Piscinibacter sp. HJYY11: one gene and its partner. The protein of the gene in region 1 interacts with the protein of each later gene in a pairwise test. Links are inferred from orthologs where the notes say so. Each region holds a gene or a part of one and is shown on either strand. Other genes may lie near its edges.

Region 1 (9,355 bases):
TGGAGCGCTTGCGCAGCATGCCGTCGATCACAGAACTACGCTCGGCGGTGATCTGGACCAAAGGCGTGTCGAGCTACACGCCCGACTACTACGTCGAACTGCTGCCCACGAGCCCGTGGATCCATCAGCCGTTCGAAGAGTACGACGAGCTGCGTCCGGAAGGCCTGGCCCGCAAGTTCGCGATTTGACGTCGACTGTCGTCTGCTGCGGCACTGTGGCAACGATGGCCCCAACTGCTGCATCAACAAACGAGCGCGCCAACAAAAAGGCCTGCATCATGCAGGCCTCTTCGCTTTGCGTGCTATTCATTCACGCGCTATTTTTATCAACCACTTGGTGCCCAGGAGAGGACTCGAACCTCCACGGAGTTACCCGCTAGTACCTGAAACTAGTGCGTCTACCAATTCCGCCACCTGGGCATTTCAGGAAGTCTTGGACTATATCATCAAACAATCAAAATTTTCAAACACGACCGCCATCGGCGCTGAGCTGATGAGTGAAGTCGAAGGGACAGTGCAAGGGCATCGCGATGGCCACGGCTTCGTCGTGCGCGATGACAACCAGCCCGATCTCTATCTCTCGCCGCAGGAGATGCGCGCCGTCCTGCACCGTGATCGCGTGAAGGCACGCGTGGTGCGCTACGACCGCAAGGGCCGGCCCGAAGGGCGTGTGCTCGAGATCCTCGAACGTCGCAAGACGCCCATCATCGGCCGCCTGCTGCACGAGAGCGGTATCTGGCTCGTCGCCCCAGAAGACAAGCGCTACGGCCAGGACATCATGGTCCCGAAGAACGCGATCGCGAACGCCACAGCAGGGCAGGTCGTGGCGATCGAGTTGACGGAGCCGCCATCGCTCTATTCGCAGCCGATGGGCCGTGTGACCGAAGTGCTGGGCGAGATCGACGACCCCGGCATGGAGATCGAGATCGCGGTCCGCAAGTACGAGGTGCCGCACCGCTTCTCGCCGGAAACCCTGGCGCAGGCGGCGGGCCTGCCCGACAAGATCCGCCCTGTCGACAAACGCGAGCGGATCATCCTCACCGACGTGCCGCTCGTCACCATCGACGGAGAGGACGCACGCGACTTCGACGACGCGGTGTACTGCGAGCCCGCGAAGCACGGCCGCGGCAAGAGCGCCTTCGACGGCTGGCGTCTCGTGGTGGCGATCGCCGACGTGAGCCACTACGTGAAGCCGGGCGAGCCGCTGGACGACGATGCGTATGAGCGCGCCACGTCGGTGTACTTCCCGCGCCGCGTGATCCCGATGCTGCCGGAGAAGCTCTCCAATGGACTGTGTTCGCTCAACCCGAACGAAGACCGCCTGTCGATGGTGTGCGACATGCTCATCACGAAAGATGGCGACATCCACGCGTACCAGTTCTTCCCGGCCGTGATCTGTTCGCATGCGCGCTTCACCTACAACGAGGTGGCCGCGATCCTGTCGAACACGCGTGGGCCCGAAGCGGCGCGGCGCAAGGAGCTGGTGCCGCACCTGCTGCACTTGCACGAGGTCTATCGTGCACTTCTGAAGGCGCGCGCCAAGCGAGGCGCGGTCGACTTCGAGACGACGGAGACGCAGATCATCTGTGACGACAACGGTCGCATCGAGAAGATCGTGCCGCGCACTCGCACCGAGGCGCACAAGCTGATCGAAGAGGCGATGCTGGCCGCGAACGTGTGCTCGGCTGACTTCATCGCATCGTCCAAACACTCCTCGCTGTACCGCGTGCACGAAGGGCCGACGCCCGAGAAGAAGACGCTGCTCCAGAACTACCTCAAGCAGCTCGGTCTCGGCATGAACGTGAGCGACGACCCGAAGCCGGGCGAGTTCCAGGCGATTGCCGCGGCGACCAAGGATCGCCCCGATGCACAGCAGATCCACACCATGTTGCTGCGCTCGATGCAGCAGGCTATCTACACCGGCATCAACAGCGGGCACTTTGGCCTGGCGTACGAGGCCTACACGCACTTCACGAGCCCGATCCGGCGATATCCAGACCTGCTGGTGCACCGTGTGATCAAGGCGCTGCTCCAAGGCAAGCGCTACAGCCTCTTGAGCGGCCACGTCGAAGCTGCCGGCAAGTCACGCAGGAACTCCCATGCAGAAGAAGAGCAGTGGGAAGGCGTGGGAGCGCATTGCAGTGCCAACGAACGCCGTGCCGACGAGGCTTCGCGTGACGTCGAGGCCTGGCTCAAGTGCCGCTACATGCGCGAGCATCTCGGCGAGGAGTACAGCGGCACGGTGAGTTCGGTCACGACCTTCGGGCTCTTCGTCACGCTCGACAGCCTGTACGTCGAGGGTCTGATCCACATCACCGAGCTGGGCGGTGAGTACTACCGCTTCGATGAAGCGCGGCAGGAACTGCGCGGTGAACGATCGGGCATTCGCTACACCATCGGCTCACGCGTGCGGGTGCAGGTGAGCCGTGTGGATCTCGATGGCCGCAAGATCGACTTCCGCATGGTTCACGAGGGCGAAGACAGCGCGCTGCTCATGCGTGCCCGGCGCGACAAGACCGGCGCATCGAAGGCGGCAGGTGCTGTTGCCGAACTCGCCGCCGTGAAGGAGGCCGACCGCGCAGTGAAGGCTGCGACGAAGGCCCGCAAGGCAGGTTCCACCAGCAAGAAGACCGGCGCGCACCCGGTGCGTGCGGCCAAGTCTGCGGCTCGCAAGACGAGCGGCAAGACGGCACGCCGGCGGTGACGGTTCAGCGCCGCGGTGCGGCGCTGTGCATGGCGTCGATCAGGTCGGCCGCTCGCAGTGGCGAGGCCTGGCTGCGTTCAGCGGCGAGGCCGTGGAGCCACGTGGCATGGCGAGCAGCATCGAGTGCGCTGCTGCCGGACGCCGACCAGCACCCGCCGATCCAGCCAGCAAGCACGTCGCCGGTGCCGGCGCTGCCGAGGGCCGCGTTGCCGGTGCCGTTGATCCAGAGGTCGCCGTTCAGCCCGGCGATGACCGATCCGGAGCCTTTCAAGACGATCACGCAGCCGAATCGCTGACTGAGCTGGCGTGCAGCGGCCACGCGATCTGCCTGCACGCTCGCGGTGTCCGTGCCCAGCAGCCGCGCCGCCTCCAGAGGATGCGGCGTGAGCACGGTCTCGCGCTGACGTGGCGATCGAGCCGTCAGCAGCGCTGCCAGCGCTGGATCTGCCGCGACGGCATTCAAGGCATCGGCGTCGAGTACCAGACGGCCCGCCGTGCTCAGCAAGCGGGGCAAGGCTTGGCGAATGGCCGCCCCGCCGCCGCAACCGGCCACGACGGTCGCCGACTCGGCCGATGCGGTGTGTGACCACCCATGGCGCAGCATCAACTCGGGGCGACCAGCGTCGAAAGAAGTCAAGGTGGAGTCGAGCACGTCGACGTAGACCCGGCCTGCGCCGGCAGCGTGCGCAGCGCGCGCGGCGAGGAGTGCCGCGCCTGCCATGCCCGCTGCGCCGCCGACCACGGCGACGTCACCGAAGCTCCCTTTGTGCTGCGCGTGCCGACGGCTTGGGTGAAGTGCCGGAGAACCGCTGAGCCGAATGCTGGTGCGTTGGGGTGTCACCTCCAGCGGGTCGAACCAGACCTCGCCGGAGTGGTCGCGCCCAGCACCAGTGAAGAGGCCCGGCTTGAGCGTGAGCAGCGACAGCGTGTGGTCGGCCACGACGCAGGCTTTGCCATGGGGCTGGCCCGTGTCCGCGTTCAACCCTGACGGCAAGTCGACCGCCAGCACTGGGCAATCCAGAGCGTTCAGGTTGTCGATGAGCGCGGCGAGCTCGCCCGTAGGGCCTCTGCGGCCACCGAGACCCAGGACGGCGTCGATGGCCACGTCGGGTGCATGGGTCGGATGAGGATTCCCGCCGATGGCCACTCCCGCGCTGCGAGCGCGCGCATGCGCGTCTGCAGCGTCCGCGGGCAGGCGTGCGGGGTCGCAGAGCAGCGACAGTTCAACCGACCAGCCTGCGGCGCGGAGGTGGATGGCAGCGTCCAACCCGTCTCCGCCGTTGTTGCCAGGGCCACAGGCGATCCACACCTTGCGCGCATGGGGATGCAAGGCCCGCGTGAGCGCCGCCACCGCCATGCCCGCCCGCTGCATCAACGTATGCGTCGGCAAGCCCGCTTGCGCCTGCTGCTCCATCAGACGCGATGCCGCCACGTCGTGCAGTGGCCAGTCGTGCTGCGCGGGCAGGATGCGCTGCATGGCTCAGTGCCTCAGCCGCTCGAGGCCAAGGCCTTCTGTGTCGATCGCCGGCGGGCGCGATGAGATGGCGTCGGCGACGACCCGCGCCGAGCCGCACGCCAGCGCCCAACCACTGGAGCCGTGGCCGAGGTTGAGCCACACGCCGGGCAAGCCGCTCGCACCGAGGAGTGGCGGGCCATCGGGCAGCATGGGCCTCGCGCCCTTCCAGACCTGCGCCTGGCTCATGTGTGCCGCCCCGGGGAACCAGTCATTCAGCACCTTGTACAAGGTGGCGAGTGCCGCCTTGTGATGGCGCTCCGGCTGTCCGCCGATCTCGGCACTGCCTGCCACACGCAAGCGCGAGCCGAAGCGGCTGACGGCCACCTTGTAGCGCTCGTCCATCACAGCCGAGCGCGGGCCGATGTCGGGGTGCACGTCGAGCTTTCGCAGGGGCGCGGTCACCGAGTAGCCATACACAGGCACCAGCGGAAGCTTCAGGCCGTGGGCGCGCAGCAGCTGGGTGGAATCGACAGCGGCGCAGACGAGCACGGCGTCGAACGTTTCAGTTTCGGGCTCGAAGGGCAGCACGTCGGTGGGCGTCCCGTCGAGCCGGGCCGCGTCAGCGCTGACCCAGGTCGATTCCTCCATCGGCGAATAGACCTTGGTCACGGACGGTTTGACGCCTGGCTGCAGGTGCTGCACGTTGGTGTGGAAGCAGAACTTCGCACCGAGCCGCTCGGCCTCGGTGCGCAGCAGCAGGGCGAACTGGCGGCAATTGCCGACCTCATCTTGTGGCAGGTGGATGCCGGCGTGCAGCGGGGTCTCGGAGCTGAGACCCGGCTCGACCTGGCGGCACTGCGAGGCGTCGAGCAACTGATAGCGCATGCCGGCCTCATTCAGCAAGGCCAGGCCGGCTTGCGCACGCTCCTCATCGCGGCCGTTTCGCAGCAGGACCAGGTAGCCCTCGGTGCGCTCATAGTCGAGTTGAAGGGCATGGGTCAGCTTGTGCAGGCGCTGCTTGCTGTAGGTGGCCAACCGCTGGAGGCGGGCGCGGTTGCTGCGGTAAGCCGCTGGCCGGCAAGCGCGCCACCAGCGCCACATCCAGCCGAGGCTCGACGCGCCCATGCGGGCATTCAGGCGCACCGGAGCATGCCGCTGGAACAGGTGGCTCATCACATGCCATGGCATGCCGGGTGAGGCCCAGGGCGTGACGTAGCCGGGCGCAATGACGCCAGCGTTGGCGAAGCTGGACTCGGCGGCCACGCTGCCGCGACGCTCGAACACGGTGACTTCATGCCCATCTGCCGCGAGTTCATACGCAGAGGTGACGCCGACGATGCCGGCACCGATCACGGCGACGCGCATCAGGCGAGCCCCTTCGCGAGCGCGGCTTCGATGGCAAGAGACGCATCGAGCACCGTGTCGTCCTGCAGCGCATGGCTCCAGACCATCAGGCCGACAGGCATCTCGTCCGGCGAGTGGCAGGGCAGTGAGAGCGCACAGCCATCGAGCATGTTCACGACCGAGGGGTTGCGCAACAGGAGGGCGTTGGTGGCGAAGAAGACGTCGTCACTCGCCAGGCTTTCGATGGTCGGGGCGACGATGGGGACGGTGGGGCTGATGAGTGCGTCGTAGCGGCGCATCGTGAGGGTCATGCGGGAGATCCAGTCGGCGCGGGCGCGCGTGAGGTCGATGTAGTCGGCAGCCGACATCGTTTCGCCACGGCGGATGCGCAAGGCGACCCGCGGGTCGTAGTCAACTTGGCGCTGGGCGAGCAAGTGCCGGTGCCAAGCCCAGCTTTCGGCAGCGGAGAAGCCGCCGGTGGCGTTGATCGTGGCGAGCTCGGCCAGCTCGCGCAGGGCGATGGTGTCGATCTGCGCGCCGGCCTGGCGCAAGCTGGAGATCGCACGCTCGAAGGCGCTTGCGACGGTGGGGTCCATGCCGTCAAGTTGGGGCGTGGGGATCGCCAGGCGCAGCAAATGGAGAGGGCGAGCGGCGAGGCCCACGTGGCGTGCCGCCAGCACCTCGTGTAGCAAGACCGCATCGCGCACCGACCGGGTGATCGCGCAGGCCGTGTCGAGCGTGGTCGACAGAGGGATGGCGCCTTCCGTGGGAGTCAGACGAGCGGTGTTCTTGAAACCGACCAGGCCCTGAAGCGCGGCCGGGATGCGAATCGAGCCCCCCGTGTCAGATCCCAGGGCTGCCCACGCCGCACCACTGGCCACCGACACAGCACCTCCGGAGGTCGAACCGCCTGGAATGCGAGGCTCCGGATCCATGGCCAGAGTGGCTGGATTCGGGGGCGTTCCGTGATGTGGGTTGATTCCCACCCCGGAAAACGCGAATTCCGTCATATTGGTGTGGCCCGTGAGCGCGGCCCCCGCCGCTCGCAGGCGCGCCACGGCGGCGCAGTCGGCCTGGGCCGGTGGTGCATCGGCCAGCACACGCGAGCCGGCGGCGGTGATGTGGCCCTGGACATCGAACAGGGCTTTCACGCTCACGGCCAGGCCTGCAAGTGGCGGCAGCGGCACCCCAGCAGCTTGGCAAGCATCCGCATTGACGGCCGCAGCGCGCGCTTGTGCGTCGAAGCGCTTCAGGTAGGTGTGCGCGTTGGCCGGGCCGTCGGCACTGCGCAGGCTGGTCGCCAGCGCGTCGGCCGCCGTCGTGCGCCCTTGCTGCAGGGCGACGCGAGCGGCTGTCAGGTCATTCGTCATGGGTGCGAGAGTGCCTGCTATACTCCGCGGGTTTACCTGAGTGCCGCCCATGTCGGGCTGGCGTCGGTCGACAAATCGCGGATCCGGCTGTTGAAGGTGTCGCGCGTGTCCTCTGAAAGGGGCATCGCGATTCTGGTCGGATTCTAGAACCAACCTTTGGAGTGATTCATGTCCGTCACCATGCGTGAAATGCTGGAAGCCGGCGTCCATTTCGGACACCAAACGCGCTTCTGGAACCCCAAGATGGCCCCGTACATCTACGGCCATCGCAACAAGATCCACATCATCAACCTCGAGAAGACGCAGCCGCTCTTCCTCGACGCGATGAAGTTCATCCGCCAGCTCGCCGCCAAGCGCGGCACGATCCTGATGGTTGGCACCAAGCGCCAGGCCCGCGAAGTGATCGTTCAGGAAGCCAAGCGCGCCGGCATGCCTTTCGTCGACCAGCGTTGGCTCGGCGGCATGCTGACCAACTTCAAGACGGTCAAGGGTTCGCTGAAGAAGCTGAAGGACATGCAAGCCCAGGTCGAGTCGGGCAGCGAGATCCGCATCAAGAAGGAGGCCCTGCTGTTCCAGCGCGAGCTGGCCAAGCTCGAGAAGGACATCGGCGGCATCCAGGACATGAACGCGCTGCCTGACGCGCTGTTCGTCATCGACGTCGGTTACCACAAGATCGCCGTGGCCGAAGCCAAGAAGCTCGGCATTCCCGTGATTGGCGTGGTGGACTCCAACCATTCGCCCGACGGCATCGACTACGTCATCCCGGGCAACGACGACTCGTCCAAGGCCGTGGCGCTTTACGCCCGTGCCGTGGCCGACGCCGTGCTCGAAGGCAAGGCCAACGCCACCAACGAAGTGGCCCAGGCCGTGTCGGCCGAAGGCGACGAATTCGTGGAAGTCAGCGAGAACGCCTGAGCGACTCGCCCCGACTCACTTCACAGTGAGCATGAAAAGGGGCTTTGACAGCCCCTTTTTTTCAATCAATGCATGACGATTCCGGCGGTCGGCGCACGCTTCCGACCCCGAGCCAACAGGAGATTTGAGATGGCTGCAATCACCGCAAGCATGGTCGCCGAGCTGCGCGCCAAGACCGACGCCCCGATGATGGAATGCAAGAAGGCCCTGACCGAAGCCGGTGGGGACTTTGACAAGGCCGAAGAGTTGCTGCGCGTCAAGCTGGGCAGCAAGGCCGGCAAGGCCGCTTCGCGCATCACCGCGGAAGGCGTGGTCGCAGCGGCCGTGGAAGGCACCACCGGTGCCATCGTCGAGGTCAACTGCGAAACCGACTTCGTCACCAAGAACGATTCGTTCCTGGCGCTGGCCAAGGCCGCCGCCGAACTGATTGCCAAGAGCAACCCGGCCGACGTGGCGGCCCTCGGCGCACTGCCTTACTCGCAAGACGGCTTCGGCCCGACGCTTGAAGACGTGCGCAAGGGCCTGGTGGGCAAGATCGGCGAGAACATGTCGTTCCGCCGCTTCAAGCGCTACGCCAACGGCGGCAAGCTCGCGAGCTACCTGCACGGCACCCGCATCGGCGTGATCGTCGAATTCGATGGCGACGAGACCGCCGCGAAGGACGTGGCCATGCACGTGGCCGCCATGAAGCCGGTGTCGCTGTCGGCCTCCGACGTGCCGGCCACGCTCATCGAGAAAGAGCGCTCGGTGGCGGCATTGAAGGCTGCCGAATCGGGCAAGCCGGCCGACATCGTCACCAAGATGGTCGAAGGCTCGGTGCAGAAGTACCTGAAGGAAGTCAGCCTGCTGAACCAGGTGTTCGTGAAGGCTGCCGACGGCAAGCAGACCGTCGAGCAGTACCTCAAGTCGACCAGCACCACCGTCAAGGGCTTCACGCTCTACGTCGTGGGCGAAGGCATCGAGAAGAAGGTCGATGACTTCGCTGCTGAAGTCGCTGCCCAGGTGGCGGCCGCCAAGGGCGGGTGAAGCCCACACTGAGTCGCTGCGTGCAGGGCCTTCGGGCCCGGCTTCGGGGATAGACTCAACGCCCATCTCGTCTTGACCACAAGTCCGTCCGACCACAAGTCGACTTCACGAGGAAACTGAATGCCGGCCTACAAGCGCATCCTGCTCAAACTTTCTGGCGAGGCCCTGATGGGCGACGATGCCTACGGCATCAACCGCGCGACCATCGTGCGCATGGTGCGTGAGATCCAGGAAGTGACGCAGCTCGGGTGCGAGGTGGCGGTGGTCATCGGCGGCGGCAACATCTTCCGTGGCGTGGCCGGCGGTTCGGTCGGCATGGACCGGGCCACCGCCGACTACATGGGCATGCTCGCCACGGTGATGAACTCGCTGGCACTGGCCGACACCATGCGCCAGGAGGGCATGACCGCGCGTGTGATGTCGGCCATCGGCATCGAACAGGTGGTCGAGCCTTATGTGCGCCCCAAGGCGCTGCAGTACCTCGAAGAAGGCAAGGTGGTGGTCTTCGCCGCCGGCACCGGCAACCCCTTCTTCACGACGG
Region 2 (9,276 bases), 190 kb from region 1 along the record:
GGCCATGGTCATCGGCAGCTTGTTCAGGAATCGCATCGACTGTTCTCCTCTTTTGCAGGTCGGGAAGCCGGCGCACCTTAGGGCCGCCCGATGACATGCCCATGAAACGCGCCTCGGAACAGCAAAGTCGCGCATCGTAGGCACGCCACATTCCCCTGTGAGCGATGGGCCTGCCGGCAGCGGGGCCTGACAGATGTGTCAGTTGTCGCGAGGTGTGACCGGGGGTACGTTCCGCCTGGAGGAGACTCCATGAAGCACATCTCGCCGCAGCGTGCCATCTTGCTTGCCATGCTCGTGGCCGCCGCGGTCCTGACGGCACTGGCTTATTTCGCGTGGGACTTCGCCCGGCAGACCGTCGATGCCGCGCGCTACGTGGCGCACACCCACGAGGTCAAGGCGGTGATCCGCGACCTCGAATCGAGCCTGTACCGGGCCGAAGCCGGGCAGCGCGCCTACCTCACGACCCGCATCACCGCCTACCGCAACGAGCGCGACATGGCATTGCAGTCGCTCGAGAAGGGGCTGGCGGAGTTGTCGCGCCTGACCACCGACAACCCCGCGCAGGCCGCACGTGTCGGGGACCTGCGCCGCGACGTGGCAGCACGCCTGGCCGTCTACCGCGTGAGCGATGGGCTGCTGCAAAGCGGCAGCGCCTATTCGGCCGAGCAGCGCATCGAGATCGGTGCGCAGGCACTGGCCAACATCCGTCCCCACATCGACATGCTCGTGGGCGAGGAGGACCGCCTGCTGGCCGAGCGCGAAAGCCTGCAGGCCCAGCGCACGCGGACCACGGTGATGATCGGCGCCGCCTTCGTGGCGCTGCTGCTGGTGGTGCTGCCGACCACCTTCTGGCGCATGGCGCGCGACCTCAAGGCACGAGCCAAGGCCGAGGTGCTGGTGGCCGAGGAGCGTGCCTTCGACCTGGTGCACGCGCGTGCCCTCACGCTCTACAACGCCGAGAACGACCGCCAGCGCGTACTCGACGGCACGCTTGCGCTCCTGGGCGAGAACCCGCTGTTCCCCGTCGGCGCCTTCTATTGCTACGACGAATGGGCCGGCGGCCTTCGGCTCGATGCCTCGCGTGCCACGCCGGCCGACATCAAGCGCATGGTGCGCCTGGACGAAGGGCCGATCGGCGCAGCCGCGCGCGAGGGCCGCACCCTGTATCTGGACGGCCTGCAGGCCGAAGGCGCGATGAGCATCGAGACGGGCCTGGCCACCGTGCGGCCGGCCGGCGTGCTGATGTGCCCGGTGCAGTACCAGTCGCGACTGCTGGGCGTGCTGGTGCTGGGCGTGGCGCGCCCGCTTGCCGACCGCGACCGCGAGTTCGTGGTGCGCATGAGCTCCCAGCTGGCCGTGGCGATCAACAACCTGAACCACCTCGCCGAGATGAACCTCCTCACCGACCAGCTGCGCAGCCGCGGCGAGGACATCCAGCGCAAGAACGCCGAGCTCGAGCGGGCCAACCGCATGAAGAGCGAGTTCCTCGCCAACATGAGCCACGAGCTGCGCACGCCGCTCAACGCCATCATCGGCTTCTCCGAGATCATGAAGGACGGCCTGACCGGCCCCATCGCCGGCGAGCAGCTGGAGTACGTGCAAGACATCCACGGCAGCGGCAAGCACCTGCTGTCCCTGATCAACGACATCCTCGATCTCTCGAAGGTCGAGTCGGGCCAGGTGGTGCTCGAGCTCGACCAGGCCGACCCGCAGAACCTGGCCGCGAGCACGGCCTCGGTGCTGCGCGAGCGCGCCTCGACGGCGCGGGTGCGCTTCAGCGTGCAGTGCCCGCCCGACATCGGACGTCTCTGCCTGGACATGCGCAAGGCCAAGCAGATCGTCTACAACCTGGTCTCCAACGCCCTCAAGTTCACGCCCGAAGGCGGCAGCGTCACGCTCGCCATGGAGCGGGTGCCGGCGGAGCGGGTGAACACGGTGGTCTCCGAGCCGGGCACGCGGGTGTTCCCGCCCACCGGGCCGGCCTTCGATCACTACCTGGAGCTGCGCGTCGTCGACTCGGGCATCGGCATCGCGCCGGCCGACCTGGAGCAGCTCTTCCAGGCCTTCGTGCAGATCGACTCCTCGCTCTCGCGCCAGTACGCCGGCACGGGCCTCGGCCTCACGATGGTCCGCCGACTGGCCGAGCTGCACGGCGGCGGGGTGATGGTGCGCAGCGTCGAGGGGAAAGGCTCGATGTTCGTCGTGTGGTTGCCGTGGCGCAAGGCGGCCGCGCAGGCCGACGCGACGGGCCAGGCCGACCACGACGCCACGGCGGCACCCCACGAAACCGGCAACGGCGCCAGCGGCCCGGCCCGCCTGCCTGCGGGCAAGCCGCTGGTGCTGGTGATCGAAGACGACCCGCGGGCCGCCAACCTGATGCGGCTGCAGCTCGAGGCCAACGGCTACGCAGTCGAGTTCGCGGGTACCGCGGAAGAGGGCCTGAAACGCGCGTCCGAGCTGCGCCCGACCGCCGTGGTGCTCGACATCATCCTGCCCGGCATGGATGGCTGGGGCATGCTGGCGCGGCTGAAGGAGCAGCCCGACACCAGCAACATCCCGGTCGTCATCGTCTCGATCACCGACGAAGCCCAGCGCGGTTTCGCGCTCGGTGCGGCGCAGGTGCTGGTGAAGCCGGTGACGCAGAGCGACCTGCTCGCGGCGCTGGCCGCCGCGGGGCTCGACGAGCCGCACACCGGCGCGCGCGTGCTCGTGGTCGACGACGACCCCAAGGCCGTGGCGCTCGTGAGCAAGCACCTGCAGGTGGCCGGTTATGAGCCGGTGGGCGCCTATGGCGGCCAGGAGGCGCTCGACATCGTGCGTTCCGAGGCGCCGGCCCTTGTGGTGCTTGACCTGATGATGCCGCAGGTGTCGGGCTTCGACGTGGTGCAAGGCCTGCGCAACCACCCCGACACTGCCGGCATCCCCGTCATCGTGCTCACCGCCAAGCTGCTCACGCGCGAAGACCGCGCGCTCCTGAGCGGCAAGGTGCAGCAGGTGATGGAGAAGACAGACTTCAACTCCATCGGCCTCCTGGCCGAGATCAAGCGCGCACTGGCCGGCCGGCGGCCGCCGACCTGGCACTGAGAGGCCGCAAGGACCCGCATGCGACCCGACCCGACCATCCTGATCGTCGACGACAACGCGGCCAACCGCCGCCTCTACCAGGCCACCCTGGGTGACCTGGGCGCCGAGCTCTTCATGGCCAGCTCCGGCGAAGCCGCGCTGGAACTCTGCGATGCGCACCCCTACGCCATGGTCCTGCTCGACGTGCACCTCTCGGGCATGGACGGCTTCCAGGTGGCACATGCCATCCGCGACAAGTGCCCCGGCCTCGATGCGCCCATCGTCTTCGTCTCGGCGGTCTACGTGCACGAGCAGGACACCTACCGTGGCTACCGGCTCGGCGCGGTCGACTACATCCTCTCGCCCATCGTGCCGGAGATCCTGCGCGCCAAGGCGGCGAACTTCATCCGCATGTACCGGCTGCGCGTCGAGGCGCAGCAGCAGGCGCAAGCGATCGAGAAGGCCTACCGCGAGCTGCGCACCGTGCATGCCGAGATGGAAGGCTTCAGCTACTCGGTGTCGCACGACCTGCGCACGCCGCTCGGCCAGGTCGCCGGCTTTGCCGACCTGATGGCGATGGGCCACGCCGGCGAGCTCCCCGCCAAGGCGCGCGAGTACGTGGGCTACATCCAGGGTGCGGCCCACCGCATGAACAGCCTCATCGACGACATGCTGCTGCTCGGCAACATGAGCCGCACCGAGATGCAGGTGCAGCCGGTCGACCTCTCGCACCTCGCGCAGTCGCTGCTGATGGAGCTTTCGACGCTGCGGCCGCAGGCTCACCTGTCGTGGGAGGTGATGCCCGGGATGCAGGCACAGGGAGACCAGCGCCTGCTGCGTGTGGCGCTCTCGAACCTGCTGTCGAACGCATGGAAATACAGCGCAGGCGTGCCGCGCCCCTTCATCGAGGTCGGCAGCCGGGCCGAGGCGGGCGAGACGGTCTTCTTGGTGCGCGACAACGGCGCCGGCTTCGACGTGCATGCGGCGGGGGAGCGGCTTTTCCGGCCGTTCCAGCGCTTCCATGCCGACTCGGTCTTCCAGGGCAACGGCGTGGGGCTCGCCATCGTGCAGCGCGTGATCGACAAGCACGGCGGCCGCATCTGGGTCGAGTCGGCGCCGGGGCGGGGCGCCGCCTTCTTCTTCACGCTCGGGCGCTTGTCCAGCCGGCCGGCGCCCCTCGTCTGACATCAGGAGCAGTACAACCATGGCCAACATCCTCGTCGTCGAAGACAACCCGCAGAACCTGAAGCTCGCGCAGCTCGTGCTGCACAAGGCCGGCCACGCCGTGCTGGCCGCCGAGAACGGTGAGCTCGGCCTGCAGATCGCGCACGACAAGCAGCCCGACCTGGTGCTGATGGACGTGCAGATGCCGGGGCTCGACGGCCTGGAGGTCACGCGCCGGCTGAAGTCGAACCCGAGCACCTCGCACATCAAGGTGGTGGCGCTCACGGCGCTGGCGATGAAGGGCGATGCCGAGCGCATCCTTGCGGCGGGCTGCGACGCCTACCTCGCCAAGCCCTACCAGTACCAGCAGCTGATGGACGTGGTGAACAAGGCGCTTAACTGAGGCGCCTGCGCGGCGTGGCGCAGATACCATCGCCGCATGAGCAGCAAGACTTCGATCCTCTTCGGCTTCCACGCCGTCACCGTGCGGCTGAAGACGGCCGCCGACTCCATCGTCGAGATCCACGTCGACGCGACCCGGCGCGACCAGCGCATGCGCCAGTTCGTCGAGCGCGCCAAAGACGCCGGTGTGCGGCTGATCGAGAGCGACGACGATCGGCTGCAGAAACTCTGCGGCACCCATCGGCACCAGGGCGTGGTGGCGCGCGTGAACGCGGTGGCCAAGAGCCACTCGCTCGACGACACGCTCGACGCGGTGGAAGGCCCGCCGCTCTTGCTGGTGCTCGACGGCATCACCGACCCGCACAACCTCGGCGCCTGCCTGCGCGTGGCCGATGGGGCCGGCGCTCACGCGGTGATCGCCCCGAAGGACCATGCCGTGGGCATCAACGCCACCGTCGCCAAGGTCGCCAGCGGTGCCGCCGAGACGGTGCCGTACTTCATGGTGACCAACCTCGCGCGCACGCTGGGCGAGCTGAAGGAGCGCGACATCCGCGTCATCGGCACGTCGGATGCCGCCGAGAAATCGCTCTACGACATCGACCTCACCGGACCGGTGGCGCTGGTGCTCGGGGCCGAAGGCGCCGGCATGCGCCAGCTCACCGGCAAGACCTGCGACGAGCTCGTCCGCCTGCCGATGAAGGGCGCAGTGGAAAGCCTCAACGTGTCGGTGGCCTCGGGCGTGTGCCTGTACGAGGCCTTGCGTCAACGCGAGCCGGGCGGATGAACGAGGAGCCCGTGCCGCTGATGCGCGAGGCACGTGCCTTGGTGCAGGGCGCGGGCACTCTCGCGGTGCTCACGGGGGCCGGCATGTCCGCTGAAAGCGGCATCGCCACCTTCCGCGATGCGCAGACCGGCCTGTGGGCCAAATTCAACCCGGCCGAACTGGCCAGCCCCGAAGGCTTTCGCGCGAACCCGTCGCTCGTGTGGGACTGGTATGCGGAACGGCGCCGGGGCGTTCAACGGGCGCAGCCCAATGCGGGCCACGTCGCGCTCGCGCAGTTTGAAAAGACCCATCGCGGCCGCGTGAGCATCGTCACGCAGAACGTGGACGACCTGCACCAGCGCGCCGGCAGCCGCGACGTGATCCGCCTGCATGGCGACATCCTGCAGGACATCTGGCTCGACACCGGCCGCTGCCGCCCCTGCGACATGGCCCGCGTCGAGCCCGGCAGCCCGCCGCGCTGCAGCGCCTGCGGCAACCTGCTGCGCCCCGGCGTGGTGTGGTTCGGCGAGATGCTGCCGGCCGAGGCGCTCTCGCGCGCCGAGCTGCTTGCGCGGGGCTGCGACGTGATGCTCGTGGTTGGCACCTCGGGCGCCGTCTATCCCGCAGCGGGCCTCGCGCATGTGGCACGGCGTGCCGGCGCGAAGGTCATCATCCTCAACCCCGAACCGAGCGAGATCGACGACGAAGCGCACCTGCTCTTGCGCGGCACGGCGGCGCGGATCTTGCCTGCGTTGCTCCAACACGATTGAGGTCCATCCCATGCCTGTCATCGACGTCAAGCACCCCCTCGTCAAGCACAAGATCGGCCTGCTGCGCGAGGCCGACATCTCCACCAAGAAGTTCCGCGAGCTGACGCATGAGCTTGCGCGGCTGCTCGCCTACGAGGCCACGGCCGACTTCCCGCTCGAGAAGACCACCATCGACTGCTGGAGCGGCCCGGTCGAGATCGACCAGGTGAAGGGCCGCAAGGTCACGGTGGTGCCGATCCTGCGCGCAGGCCTCGGCATGGTCGACGGCGTGCTCGACATGATCCCGAGCGCCAAGATCAGCGTGGTGGGCCTGTCGCGCAACCACGAGACGCTGCAGCCCGAACACTACTTCGAGAAGTTCGTCGGCCACCTCGACGAACGCACCGCGCTCATCGTCGACCCCATGCTCGCGACCGCCGGCTCGATGATCGCGACCATCGATCTGCTGAAGCGACGCGGCTGCACCGATGTGCGCGCCCTCGTGCTCGTGGCCGCGCCCGAGGGCATTGCGGCGCTGCAAAAAGCGCACCCCGATGTGCGCTGCTGGACGGCCGCGGTCGACAGCCACCTCAACGAGCTGGGCTACATCATCCCCGGCCTCGGCGACGCGGGCGACAAGATCTTCGGCACGAAGTAAGCGCAAGGCCCCACGCTCTGCGAGGGGTCAACGTGTTGTCACACATCGGCGTCAGGCTGCGGGAACACATGCGGCGGTGCGTCATCACACGACCGAGGGAAGCACCTGAGTGCTTTTACGTTTCTTCGCTTTGCAGTGCCTTGACCGACCGTTTCAAGCAGTCGTAAGGTCGGCGCTCCCGAGCGTGAAAGGAGCTTTCTGATGAAGAAACCGTTTCGCTTCTGGATGACCAGTGGTGTCGCGATCATGGTCGCGGCCGTCAGTGGTGGCAGAAGTCTTGCCAGTGAAGACGAGCGGCTGACGCTGACCAATGTCAGCCGCTTCGGGGTGTCTGAAACGGTACACCGCATCGAGGCCAGCGCGCAGCGCCACGGCATGCACGTGCTGGCCTGCCTGCCGCAAACGCTCAACGAGGTGACGGGCGAGTCACGCTACATGCTGGTGCTCGAGTCGTCGCAGGGTGGCACGCCGGTGGTGATGGAAAGCGAAGGCGCCAAGCCCAGCCTGCTGCTCACTGTCTACCTCCAGCAGGCCCGCTCCGGCCACGGCACCGAGGTCTTCCTGCAGCAGGGGGCGCTGCAGGACCTGCCCGAGGGCCTGTCCGACCAGTTGCAGAGCGACCTCGCCGGCCTGCCGGCGGTGGTCGACGAGGCGCTCTCGGCCTGAGGCCGCGCCGCTACTGCGGCGAATAGTCGAAGTAGTCGAAATCCGCATGCAGGCCTGAGCCGCTCAGGTCCTGGCAGGCGAGGCCGATGTAGTTGCCGGTGAAGCCGAAGCTGCGCGGGAATCCGTCGTCGAAGCGTGTGGCGTGCTCGTCCGACAGCATGGCCGCGCGCAGCGTCTCGCCGAAGGGGCGCCAGTCGCCTTCGGCCAGGGCATACGAGAAGCGCAGCGCCTCGCCTTCGAATCGAAGCTTGAGCCACACCCGCGGCGCGCTGCCGATGGTGATGGGGGCGGCCGCCTCGCGCAGCTTGCCGTGGTCGTTGACCGACAACCGCAGCACCCGCCCGCCGCGCTCCTCGTCGTGCGAGACGTGCAGGTAGGCGTGGTTCTGCGTGTTGTAGTACGCCACCAGGCCCGCCATCTGCTGGAACACCACCGGCTCGAACTCGACCACGGTCTCCGCTTCGCAGTCGAAATGCTGCTGGCGCCGCGCGAGCAGGCTCTGGTCGAAGTTGGACATCAGCGAGCAGCGGCCGACCAGGCGCAGATGGCCAGGCCGTGCGGTCAGCGAGAGCCAGCTCGCGTCGGCCGGCTCGCGCAGCGTGTTCCAGTGGCCCGAGAGGGCGCTGGAGTCGAAATCGTCACGCACCGGCTCGCGTTCCACCGGCGCGGGGGCGAGCTTGGGTGCGGGCACTTCGGTGCGCGGCGCGTTGTCGCCATGGGCGAGGCGCGGCCAGCCCTCGGCCGTCCACTCGATGCGCTGCAGCGCGGTCTCGCGGCCGAGGTTGCAGTGCAGGCCGTCGTAGCTCTCGGGGGGCGAGGCGGGCGGCTGCTCGCGCCATTCGAGCGGCCGGCCGCACAGGTGCGCCATGTACCACTCGCCCTCGGGCGTGTCGACGAGGCTCGCATGGCCGGCGCGTTGCAGCCCTGCCGGCGACTTCTGCCATGCGGTGAGCAGCGGGTGGTGCGGGCTCAGTTCATACGGGCCGTCGATGTTGCGCGAGCGCGCGATCGTCACCGCGTGTTCGTAGAAGGTGCCGCCTTCGGCGGTGAGCAGCACGTACCAGCCGTCACGCTTGTAGAGGTGCGGGCCTTCCACCACGCCAAGCGAGGTGCCGGGGAAGATGTTCTTCACCGGGCCGGTGACGCAGCGCTTCTCGTGGTCGTATTCCTGCAGCAGGATGCCGTGGAACGCGTTGTGGCCGGGCCGGTGGTCCCACTGCATGCTGAGCACCCAGCTTCGGCCGTCGTCGTCATGGAACATCGACGCATCGAAGCCGCGGCTGTGCAGGTAGACCGGCTCCGACCACGGGCCGCTCGGATGCGGCGCGGTCACCACGTAGTTCGGCGTGTCCTTGTAGCCGCCGAGCTTGCTGCGCACGTTGGTGAACACCATGTAGAACAGCCCGTCGCGGTAGCTCAGGCACGGTGCCCAGATGCCGGCGGAGTCGGGGTTGCCGCGCATGTCGAGCTGGCTCTTGCGCGTCAGCGCGTACGAGAGGTGCTGCCAGTGCACCAGGTCGCGCGAGTGGTGGATGCGCACGCCGGGCCACCATTCGAAGGTGGAGGTGGCGAGGTAGAAATCGCGGCCCACGCGCAGGATGGCCGGGTCGGGGTGGAAGCCCGGCAGCACCGGGTTCTGGATGGTGGCGCTCATGTTCAGATGAATCGGTTGAACCAGTTTTCCAGCGCCTCTTGCTTGCCGGAGCGTGGTGCCACGTCGGTGTTGCGGTCGAGCGTGCGCTGGGCCAGGGCTGCCAGGTCGAACTTGCCGTCGTGGATGTCCTTGCCGAACTGCCCGTCCCAACCGGCGT

What was found.
Region 2: the proteins of JI745_RS03555 (region 1) and rlmB interact in binary tests that used the Escherichia coli proteins (3 or more experiments, as listed by UniProt). The link is inferred for Piscinibacter sp. HJYY11 from one-to-one orthologs.

The regions. Positions count from the first base shown.
Region 1 is NZ_JAERQZ010000001.1:783,904-793,258, reverse strand. Bases 1,945-4,894 are described here. They hold JI745_RS03555 (NAD(P)H-hydrate dehydratase), read right to left. Parts: upstream 4,181-4,894; coding sequence 2,708-4,180; downstream 1,945-2,707. Other genes in these bases: JI745_RS03550 (FAD-dependent oxidoreductase), read right to left, coding at 4,184-4,894; rnr (ribonuclease R), read left to right, coding at 1,945-2,703. Also shown: JI745_RS03570 (phosphoribosyltransferase), read left to right, coding at 1-188; more of rnr, read left to right, coding at 445-1,944; more of JI745_RS03550, read right to left, coding at 4,895-5,524; JI745_RS03545 (amidase), read right to left, coding at 5,524-6,873; rpsB (30S ribosomal protein S2), read left to right, coding at 7,042-7,788; tsf (translation elongation factor Ts), read left to right, coding at 7,918-8,814; pyrH (UMP kinase), read left to right, coding at 8,935-9,355. UniProt on the Escherichia coli protein: Bifunctional enzyme that catalyzes the epimerization of the S- and R-forms of NAD(P)HX and the dehydration of the S-form of NAD(P)HX at the expense of ADP, which is converted to AMP.
Region 2 is NZ_JAERQZ010000001.1:974,075-983,350, reverse strand. Bases 3,669-6,539 are described here. They hold rlmB (23S rRNA (guanosine(2251)-2'-O)-methyltransferase RlmB), read left to right. Parts: upstream 3,669-4,666; coding sequence 4,667-5,413; downstream 5,414-6,539. Other genes in these bases: upp (uracil phosphoribosyltransferase), read left to right, coding at 6,173-6,539; JI745_RS04400 (NAD-dependent deacylase), read left to right, coding at 5,410-6,162; JI745_RS04410 (response regulator), read left to right, coding at 4,268-4,630; JI745_RS04415 (ATP-binding protein), read left to right, coding at 3,669-4,248. Also shown: JI745_RS04425 (glycerophosphodiester phosphodiesterase), read right to left, coding at 1-36; JI745_RS04420 (response regulator), read left to right, coding at 250-3,084; more of JI745_RS04415, read left to right, coding at 3,103-3,668; more of upp, read left to right, coding at 6,540-6,799; JI745_RS04390 (hypothetical protein), read left to right, coding at 7,001-7,465; JI745_RS04385 (glycoside hydrolase family 43 protein), read right to left, coding at 7,476-9,119; xylA (xylose isomerase), read right to left, coding at 9,122-9,276. UniProt on the Escherichia coli protein: Specifically methylates the ribose of guanosine 2251 in 23S rRNA.